3 regions of the Caldibacillus sp. 210928-DFI.2.18 genome follow, and region 1 is predicted to be linked to each of the others. Evidence: predicted binding sites of a transcription regulator. Region 1 holds the regulator's gene; each other region holds the start of a gene.
What was found. The regulator Rex, encoded in region 1, represses fermentation and respiration genes when NADH is low (regulators of the CRP and FNR family bind a similar motif). The targets are predictions, from matches to a motif close to TTGTGAAATATTTCACAA.
Positions count from the first base shown of each region.

Region 2: a site for Rex is predicted at 1,886-1,903, ahead of LIZ98_RS01490 (cytochrome ubiquinol oxidase subunit I). Genes of this name have one in related genera too.
Region 3: a site for Rex is predicted at 1,794-1,811, ahead of LIZ98_RS04430 (formate/nitrite transporter family protein). Genes of this name have one in related genera too.

Region 1 covers NZ_JAJCHL010000019.1:37,051-40,341, reverse strand. Annotated here, with positions in the region: gene LIZ98_RS06270 (ABC-F family ATP-binding cassette domain-containing protein) at 1-989, opposite strand, end outside; gene LIZ98_RS06265 (redox-sensing transcriptional repressor Rex) at 1,499-2,158, shown strand; gene tatA (twin-arginine translocase TatA/TatE family subunit) at 2,335-2,514, shown strand; gene tatC (twin-arginine translocase subunit TatC) at 2,526-3,266, shown strand.
Region 2 covers NZ_JAJCHL010000003.1:4,630-7,920, forward strand. Annotated here, with positions in the region: gene cydB (cytochrome d ubiquinol oxidase subunit II) at 1-321, opposite strand, end outside; gene LIZ98_RS01490 (cytochrome ubiquinol oxidase subunit I) at 312-1,718, opposite strand; gene LIZ98_RS01495 (MBL fold metallo-hydrolase) at 2,232-3,167, opposite strand.
Region 3 covers NZ_JAJCHL010000011.1:43,572-46,862, reverse strand. Annotated here, with positions in the region: gene LIZ98_RS04435 (trypsin-like serine peptidase) at 1-40, shown strand, start outside; gene LIZ98_RS04430 (formate/nitrite transporter family protein) at 939-1,766, opposite strand; gene LIZ98_RS04425 (CsbA family protein) at 2,381-2,620, shown strand; gene uvrB (excinuclease ABC subunit UvrB) at 2,964-3,291, shown strand, end outside.

The DNA.
Region 1 (3,291 bases):
TCATTGCCACTTTGCCGCTCAATTTGAAAGGAAAAATTAGCAGATTTATCGTCTCTGTGCGGTTTATCAATCATTTGCATTCGTTCCAGTGCTTTACGCCTGCTTTGTGCCCGTTTTGTTGTTGATGCACGGGTCAGATTCTTGGCAATAAATTCTTTCATTCTTGCTATCTCATCTTGTTGTTTTTCATACATTTTCAAGTCACGTTCATAATTCTCTGCTTTTTGGACTAAGTATTGACTGTAGTTACCGACATATTTTGTTAAAGTAGTCTGAGCGCATTCATAAACTTGGTTTACAAGCTTATCAAGAAAATAGCGATCATGGGAAACAATAAGAATGGCTCCATCATAAGATTGCAAATATTGTTCTAACCATGTCAATGTATCGATATCTAGGTGGTTCGTCGGCTCGTCCAAAATTAAAATGTCCGGCTTTGATAAGAGCAATTTTCCTAAAGCCAGGCGAGTTTTTTGTCCGCCGCTTAAATTGGATATTTTTGTCTCTTGATAATTGAAAGTGGAAAAATTAAGCCCGTGTAATACGGAACGAATATCTGCTTCATATTGATATCCGCCCAGTTCTTTAAATTCATGCTGTAAATAATCATATTCGGACAAAATTTGCTTGTATTTGCCTTCATCTGTATAAGTTTCTTCCTTTGCCATTTCCTGCTCAAGATTACGTAACCTTTTTTCCATGCTACGTAAATCTTCAAAGACAGTCAGCATTTCATCCCAGATAGTTCTGTCTGAAACGAGACCGGTATGTTGATCTAAAAAGCCAATTGTTACTTCTTTTGGCTTAATAATTTCTCCGGAGTCATAAGCAAGTTCACCGGCAATTATTTTCAGCAAGGTTGATTTGCCTGATCCGTTTCTACCAACAAGGGCAATTCGGTCTCTTGTATGAATTTCTAATTTAATATTCGAAAGGACAAGATCTGCCCCGTAATATTTATTTAGTTGATTTACTTGTAGTAAAATCATGATTTGCACCTCAACATTTCACAATAAAAATGGTCCTTTACCTGGAAATATAACAGCTTTGACTCTGTTTGCCTTTTAAAAGAATGAATGACTGACTAATTATTTTCAGAGTGAAGCGAATGGGAACATGCTGTTTTTGATTACAAAATAATCGATTCCTTCCTCTACCATAACATATCCAGTCGCTTTTCGATCCATCATTTCCGACATTTAAAGGAGATCCTGTAAATGTCATGTCAACAAGTCTATATAAAAATAGTACATGAAGGGGAGGAAAAATGGCAAATGGAGATTAAATGAAACTACCTACAAGACAGATGAAAAAAAATAGTGTATCATAGTAGGTGAATATGTTAACAAAAATAAGAATTGAGGAAGTGTACATGTTTATTTGTAATGTAAGCGTTCACAGTGTGCTTTGTATGCCTTATAAAAGAATTACTTCTATAGGGCAATGAAAGATATTATAATAGAAAAATAATAATTTTTCAGCATTGGAGGATTTTGACATGGAAACAGATCAGCTAAAAATTCCTAAAGCCACCGCTAAGAGATTGCCATTATATTATCGTTTTATTCAAAATTTGTACCAGTCAGGAAAACAAAGAGTTTCTTCTGCTGAGTTAAGTGAAGCGGTTAAGGTCGATTCGGCAACGATTAGAAGGGATTTTTCTTATTTCGGCGCGTTAGGTAAAAAAGGGTATGGATATAATGTTCAGTATTTGTTATCCTTTTTCAGAAAAATATTGAACCAGGATGAAATAACAAAGGTAGCCTTAATCGGTGTAGGTAATTTAGGTACAGCTCTACTAAAATATAATTTCACTAAAAACAATAATACTAAAATTGTCTGTGCCTTTGATGCAAACCAAGAAAAGGTCGATCAAAAATTTGGTGATATTACTGTTTACCCAATGGATTCACTGGAACAAATATTGTCAACTGAAGAGATTCAGGTTGTTATTCTGACCGTCCCGGCTCCTGTTGCCCAATTGGTTACTGATCGTTTAGCAAAAACAGGAATAAAAGGAATTTTAAATTTCACGCCAGCTCGATTAACTGTTCCGTCAAATATTCGTGTTCACCATATTGATTTAGCTGTTGAATTACAATCTTTTGTTTATTTAATTAAACATTACTCAAATGAGGAAGTAGTGGTTGGAGATTAATTTTTTAAAGTAGGGAAATGGTAGGTAACACTAAAAATTTATCTTCAAAACAACACCATATTTTGTATTGCAATAATTATGATTCATACGATATGATAGGAAAAAAGTTTTTGTAAAATCTTTTTTGGGTGACAATGAATGAATTTGAATGAGGTTGCTGGGGGAGAGGGAGAAACATGACAATCGGTCCGGGTAGTTTAATTCTCATATTAATCATGGCATTATTAATTTTTGGTCCGAAAAAGTTACCGCAACTCGGTCGTGCGGCAGGAGATACACTAAGGGAATTTAAAAATGCCACAAAGGGTCTTGCTGATGAAAATAATGGGAAGAGAAAAGATCAAGAAGGCAAGTAGGGAGAGAAGAGATGGAGAAAAACGAATTGACTGTAATTGAGCATTTCGTTGAATTAAGGAGACGGTTGGTTTTTATCGTTGTCTTCTTTCTTTTGGCAATGATCGGTTCGTTTTTTTTGGCAGAGCCGTTGATCATATATTTGCAACAAACTGATGAAGCGGCCAGTTTGGAACTGAACGCCTTCCGCTTAACTGACCCGCTAAAGATTTATATGCAAATCGCTTTTATCATTGCTTGTGTAATAACTTCACCTTTTGTTTTGTATCAGTTATGGGCTTTTATTTCACCGGGTTTATATGAAAAGGAAAAAAAAATAACCTTAGCCTATATACCTGTTTCGGTATTTTTGTTTTTATCAGGTATTTCGTTTTCATATTTTGTATTATTTCCGTTTATTGTTCGCTTTATGAAACAGTTAGGGGACCGAATGGAAATCAATCAAGTCATTGGGATCAATGAATATTTCCATTTTTTGTTACAAATTACGTTGCCTTTTGGTTTGTTATTCCAATTGCCGGTGATTATATTATTTTTAACAAGGCTTGGAATAATTACACCTGACTTTTTGTCTAGGGTGCGAAAATATGCGTACTTTATCTTGCTAGTCATCGCGGCACTGATTACACCGCCGGATATTCTCTCGCATATGATGGTCACTTTACCATTAATATTGCTTTATGAAGTTAGTATTTGGATTTCGAAGCTGGTGTATCGGAAAAAAATGAAGGAAGAAGAAGGGCTTGCTGTTTAAAAGATAAGAATTTTCCATTGTTTAT
Region 2 (3,291 bases), on a different contig from region 1:
GTGATGTTTTCCCCGGAATTCAAATGCCACCCCTCTGGCAATCAGCGCAAGCAAAAGCAGCACGAATGGCAAATAATAGCCGCTAAAAAGCGTTGCATACCAATGTGGGAAAGCAGCAAACATCGCACCGCCGGCTGTCAGTAACCAAACTTCATTCGCATCCCAGTGCGGTCCTATCGTATTGATTAATACCCGTTTTTCCGTTTCATTTTTTGCTAAAAATTTCGTACTCATACCAACGCCAAAGTCAAAACCTTCCAAAAAAATAAACCCGACCCATAAAACGCCAATCAATAAAAACCACAATTCACTTAATTCCATTTAACAGCACCCCCTGCATTTGCATCAAAAGGATCTGTTGCGGTTGTGTCGTCTTTCAATTTTTCATGTGGTCCTTGTTTAATCGTTTTGATAAACAAATAAACCATCGCAACAGCGAGCAATGTATAAATTAATGAAAATGCAATTAACGAGAAGAGAATTTGTCCGGAAGAAACACTCGGTGAAACACCGCTTTCCGTTAACATCAATCCGTTTACTACCCAAGGCTGACGACCAATTTCCGACATTATCCAACCGGCAGAGTTAGCAATATACGGTAAGAATAAAGCTCCGACTAACCATTTCAAAAAACGTGTACTCGTTTCAAGTTTTTTCCTCCGTAGTAAAATCAAACCTATTAAGCTAAATAAAATCATTAAACCGCCGGCAGCCACCATAATCCGGAAGCTCCAGAATGTTGTTTTTACAGGTGGAATGTAGTTCCCTTCTCCGTACAAGTCTTCATATTGAGCTTGCAGTGCTTTCATTCCTGGAAGATCGCCGGAAAATTCACCATAAGATAAGAAACTTAATAAATATGGAACTTCCACTGACCAATTATTTTTTTGATTTTCCGTATCAATACCGGCAACGACTGTCCATGGAGCCGGGTCTGCTGTATTTTCCCAAATTCCTTCAGCAGCAGCCATCTTCATCGGTTGAGCCTCTACTAAATATTGAGATTGTGCATGCCCGGAAAAAGCAATCCCCAATGTTGATACTAACCCAACAATTAATGAAATGTTCATTGATTTTTTGAAAAACTCAATGTCACGTTTTTTAATCATATTCCAAGCTGAAATACCAATGAGTAAAAATGCTGCCGTACAAAGACTTGCGAAAATTGTATGCGGATACGCTACCAATAATTTTGGATTTGTTAACAAGCCTAAGAAATCATTCATTTCCGCACGACCATTGGCAATTTCATATCCAACCGGATTTTGCATGAATGAGTTAGCAGCCAGTATCCATAGAGCAGATAAGGCCGTCCCAATGGAAACTAACCAAATGCTGGCCAAATGTAGTTTTTTCGGTAACCGTTCCCAACCAAAAATCCATAATCCGATAAAGGTCGATTCCATAAAGAATGCAAGCAGTGCCTCGATTGCAAGCGGTGCCCCGAATACATCCCCAACAAAACGCGAATAATCAGACCAGTTCATTCCAAATTGGAATTCTTGAATAATCCCGGTCACAACACCGACGGCAAAATTAATTAAGAAAAACTTGCCCCAAAACTTGGACATTTTTTTGTACATTTCGTCCTTCTTCACCACATAAAGTGTTTCCATTACAGCAATGATGAACGCCAAACCGATTGACAGTGGAACAAAAATGAAGTGGAACAGAGTTGTTGAAGCAAACTGTATCCGTGCCAGTAACACTTCTTCCATTTCCGCTTTCCCCCCTTGAAATTTTCAGTTCATTTTTACCTAATCTTATTTAAGAATTATAATAACTTACATATTAATCATATAGGTTTTTCCTATCGCAATGGTGGAATTATTGTGGAGTTATTTTGGAAATCCTGTTACAAATTAGACATACCATTTCGTCCAATTTGTGACATTTTTTACAATTCGCGGCAAATAGTTACCTTTTTGTGATTTTTATCATAGAAAAGGTAAATTTCATTAATATAATTGAATGGCAATAATAAGAAAACTCGGCGATGGCAGAGCCGTAGTCAGCGAAAATACATTTTCGCTTGCGAGGTAATGCTACCGAAGCTTCTCTAGTTCACCGAAAAAATATAAATTTTTTCGGCTGCGATGTAATCCCACGAAGCTTTCCTTGTGCACTTATGCGTTAGGAAAGTAGAAATTGAAAAATTTATACTTTCCTGGCTCAAAAAACCCGAACCGGTAAACGGAAACCGATTCGGATCATTAAGCATATAACCTAATTCATTTTTTAACAGCTTTAAATTTAAATACGTTATTTTCCTCTATTCTCTCAATCTCTTTGTTCTTTTCCAAATAAATCAACCGTGTTAAGGAGGCCATAAACGGACTGACCATTTTTTCAAGACTTAATAAACCGTAAACATCCAAACATACTTCCAATGCCGTTTTTGCGTTCGTTTCAACCGATTGATAAACTTGTTGCAATCTTTTTTGATGGCTGTTCTGAATCTCTTCAACTCGACCTTGTAAATCGTAAATCATCTCGCCATGGCCGGGCAGTGCAATATTCGTTGGATAGGCATCCAGTTTTTTTAATGAATCAAAATAATATTTTAATAAATCCATCTCTTCTCCGACCCACAGACCTATCACCGGTGAAACTTGTTTTAATACATGATCACCGAGAATCATAATTTTTTTCTCACGGTTGTAAAAACAATAATGGTCGTATGCGTGACCGGGTGTCCAAATCACTTCATACATATCCATACCTAACTGAATGTGATCCCCTTCATCAAAAAATGCATCTGGTTCAAATTCATAGATAAAACGTGTATCCGGCAGTCGGTCCGGAACAAACGGAACACCGTGGCTCATCACCAGTTTTTTAAACCGTTCATTAAAATTAGGACGACGATATTTTTTTATTTCACCATAACTTAAATTGGCTACAACAATAGGAACCCCTTTTTCCTGCTGAAACCATTTGGCAAGTCCAATATGGTCTTGATGAACATGAGTGAGCACCACTTTTTCAATTTTATAACCGATCTCCAAAATTTCTTCCCATAAACGGATTGCTTGCTTTGAATACATGCCGGTATCAATTACCGTATACCCGTCTTCTCCTTTCAGTAAATAACAATTTGTCGCACCCATTCCGCCTGAATAAGTTACGACAGCAAGTTCAATATTTTCAGTTACTTTTTTTAGCATGGAATCCCCTTCTTAACTAAATCTGATTTTAAAAATTGATTATATTTTATCGAGAATTGCTGGTTTTTGCAAAAAGAGCAACCTGAAAAGCGATTCATTGAAATATTCTGCTTAAAAATGGAGA
Region 3 (3,291 bases), on a different contig from region 1:
CAGCTTTATGTTTGAGTTCGTTTCAAATGCGTTGAATTAATAATGGATAAAATACTGCACCTTTAAATGTTAGGGAGCACCAACATTTGGAGGTGCAGTTTTGCGTTCGCAAAATACTCAATAAAATGAGTGGGAGTCTGAGAAATGAACTGTTCATAAGTAATCAGTTATTTTGTGCAAAACCAAACTTTTACACGAAATGTGCCGAAAATCTTTTTTATCAACAAATCGGTATAACAAAGTTAATTTTTTGTTTAAGATATAGGATACAGATACTGAGGCAAGAATCCCGAGATAAAAACGAACTTTAAACAATTTTTCTTAGCGGAAACGAAAGATTAGGTGTTTTATGTCAAGGCTTGTAATATCTACTAAGGATGTATCATTCCCAAAAGTCCATTAGTCCTTTATACTAATTGGAGTAAAAGATTTAATGGAGAGGAATTAATTATGACCGTTACGAATGAAGAAATGATTGTTGAGATAAAAAGTTTGGACGATAAAGGCGCGGGACGAGCAACTTTATTTATGAGTCGCCTCAAACGATGAATTACCGCATTCTGATTGTCATCTAATTGAAAATGGTAGATCTATTCGCAAAACTAATCGACTTAAAAATAACTGTTTTTCAGCATTAGCATACATATTTGCTATTCGGATGATAATCTAAACAAATGTCTAATAATTGAATGAATGTCAAAAAAATAGACACTCTTTGCAATTATGCTGAAATTTAAGAAATGAACACGGCCGTCCAAAATTACGCCACACCAACTCAAATACCGTAAAAAAATGTCGACTGTATACATTGGTATCATATTGGCAATGCGATAAAGGTAAAATAATTTTATATCCATAAAAACCACCCAAATGAACAAAAGCAATAGGGTGGTTTTTAAAGGGAAAAAATAAAAGGAAAATGATCACCAAACGAATCTTTATTTAGCAATAATTTTCTGCTTTTCATCTCCTGCATATATTGGCACTTCTTTTTTAATTCCTTGCCTATTTACATACCAATTCGCCGCTCCGACAAACAATCCGCCTCCAACAATATTCCCAAGTGAAACAATGAGCAAATTAAAAGCCGCTCCTGTCAAGGTAATAGTATCCGGGTGAGGGACTGATAAAGAAATAGAAAATAATGCCATGTTGGCAATACTATGCTCATAACCGGAAACAAAGAAAGAAGTGACCGTCATCATGATCAACATAACCTTTGCTGCAAAATTGTCGGTTTGCAACGGGAGCCAAATGGCCAGACAAACAAGCCAGTTACATAGAATACCGCGAAAAAACATTTCCCCTGTCGTTAATCCAATCTTTCCTGTCACCGCACTAAATAAATAGTGGTCAGCTGGAATATCTTTAAATAAACCCGTCTGAACAAATAAAAAAGTAAAAAACAAGACGCCGATTAAATTTCCAAGATAGGTAACACCCCAAACATACAGGGTTTCTTTCAAGGAAGTCTTTTGATCCAGGCTGCCCATTGTCATGTACATCGTATTCCCGGTAAACAGCTCACCGCCACCAATCACAATTAAAACTAACGCTAGTGAGAAGGTCATCCCGCCGATTAAGGATGTGGCCGGTGATCCGGTTGCCCTGAATGCGTCTCCAATTCGAAAGGCAAAAACAACCGCAAACGAAATATAAACTCCTGCAAGCATCGCCTTTGTCCAAAATTTCTTTGGGTCATTTTTCAGCATATCGGCTTTTTTTACAGATGTATCAATGGCTGTACTTAATGCACTTGTAGACATAGAAAAACTCCTAACTTTTTTAATGTATTGTGATCAAAATCACAAGCAACATTAATATACCGATTTTTCTATAGTCAAACAATCCTTTTATAAAAAGTTTCTAAGATTGGTCATAATTTTGTTGTTAATCGTAAATAATTAAACCTTCTTTCCAGGAGAATAAGGAAAAAGATTATCATGTCCATTTTATGCAAGTAACAAGAACGGAAAGTTATCCACAGAGGAACCCTTTATATCCACAACTAATCAAAAATTATCCACATAATAACTGCAGTTAAGCACAGAAAAATCACAACTTATCCACATAACTAACAAAATTGTTCACGGTAGTTGGATAATGCACACAAGTTAGAAGTTAACTATAGAAAAACTACTTGGAAGATGTGGAAAAGTTATCCACAAGCGTTTAAACATACGAATCCGGCAAAATATGATAAAATATAAATTGTATTTTATAAAGCAAAAGCAGGGACTGGGAGTGGTTCCGACGAAAATATAAAAGCCGATCATTATGCAGTTGGTACTCATAAGATTGGAAAAATTGGAATAAAGATACGTGGAATGAACTTCGTCGGACTGACTCCTAAACCGATTATATATTTTGGAGTGAGGGTATGCTTGGAAAATTAATTGCCGGATTAATCTTTCCGTGTTTGTTGGTCATCTTATTTTCACGTGTAACTTATAATCATATCGTCGGATTGCTGTTAACATTGGCTCTGATTTCTGTGTCCGCATATAAAGGTTATACCCATTCATGGCCGTTGATTATTATTGATGGTATTTCGTTGACGATAGGATTTTGGTATTCAAAACGCATGGTAAAAAATTTTAAAAGAAAAAAGGAAGAATAAGGCATAAAATCGCTTATCACAATTTGTTAGGCGGTTTTTCTTTTTATCGGGGAATGTGGATAAGTTCTTCATACCCTGTGGATAAACAGTGTAAAAATTGTGTATAACGTTAATATTGTGGTTAATTAAATTTACAGCTGGGACTGTATCATTTGAAGTTTTTCTTGAGGCGTCCTTAAATCCGCGGAATGGGCATCCTCGTTGGAAATTTATACATTCGCCTAACCTATAAAAATTAAACGAATATTCGTTCGCAAAATAGTGGCTTTTCTGTTATGCTTTTGGTAAAATAGATTCTGTGAATGATGAATGTACGGACCCAAAAAATAATGGGGTGATTTAGATGGAAAAAACAAAGGATCAATTTCAGTTAGTGTCAAAATATCAACCTCAAGGGGATCAACCGCAAGCGATAAAAGAGCTGGTTGCGGGCTTAAAAAACGGCAAGAAACATCAAACATTGCTGGGGGCAACCGGTACAGGGAAAACTTTTACCATTTCTAATGTGATAAAAGAAGTGAATAAACCAACGTTAATTATTGCTCATAACAAGACATTGGCAGGGCAATTATACAGCGAATTCAAAGAGTTTTTCCCAAACAATGCCGTTGAATATTTTGTCAGTTACTATGATTATTACCAACCCGAAGCCTATGTACCACAGACCGATA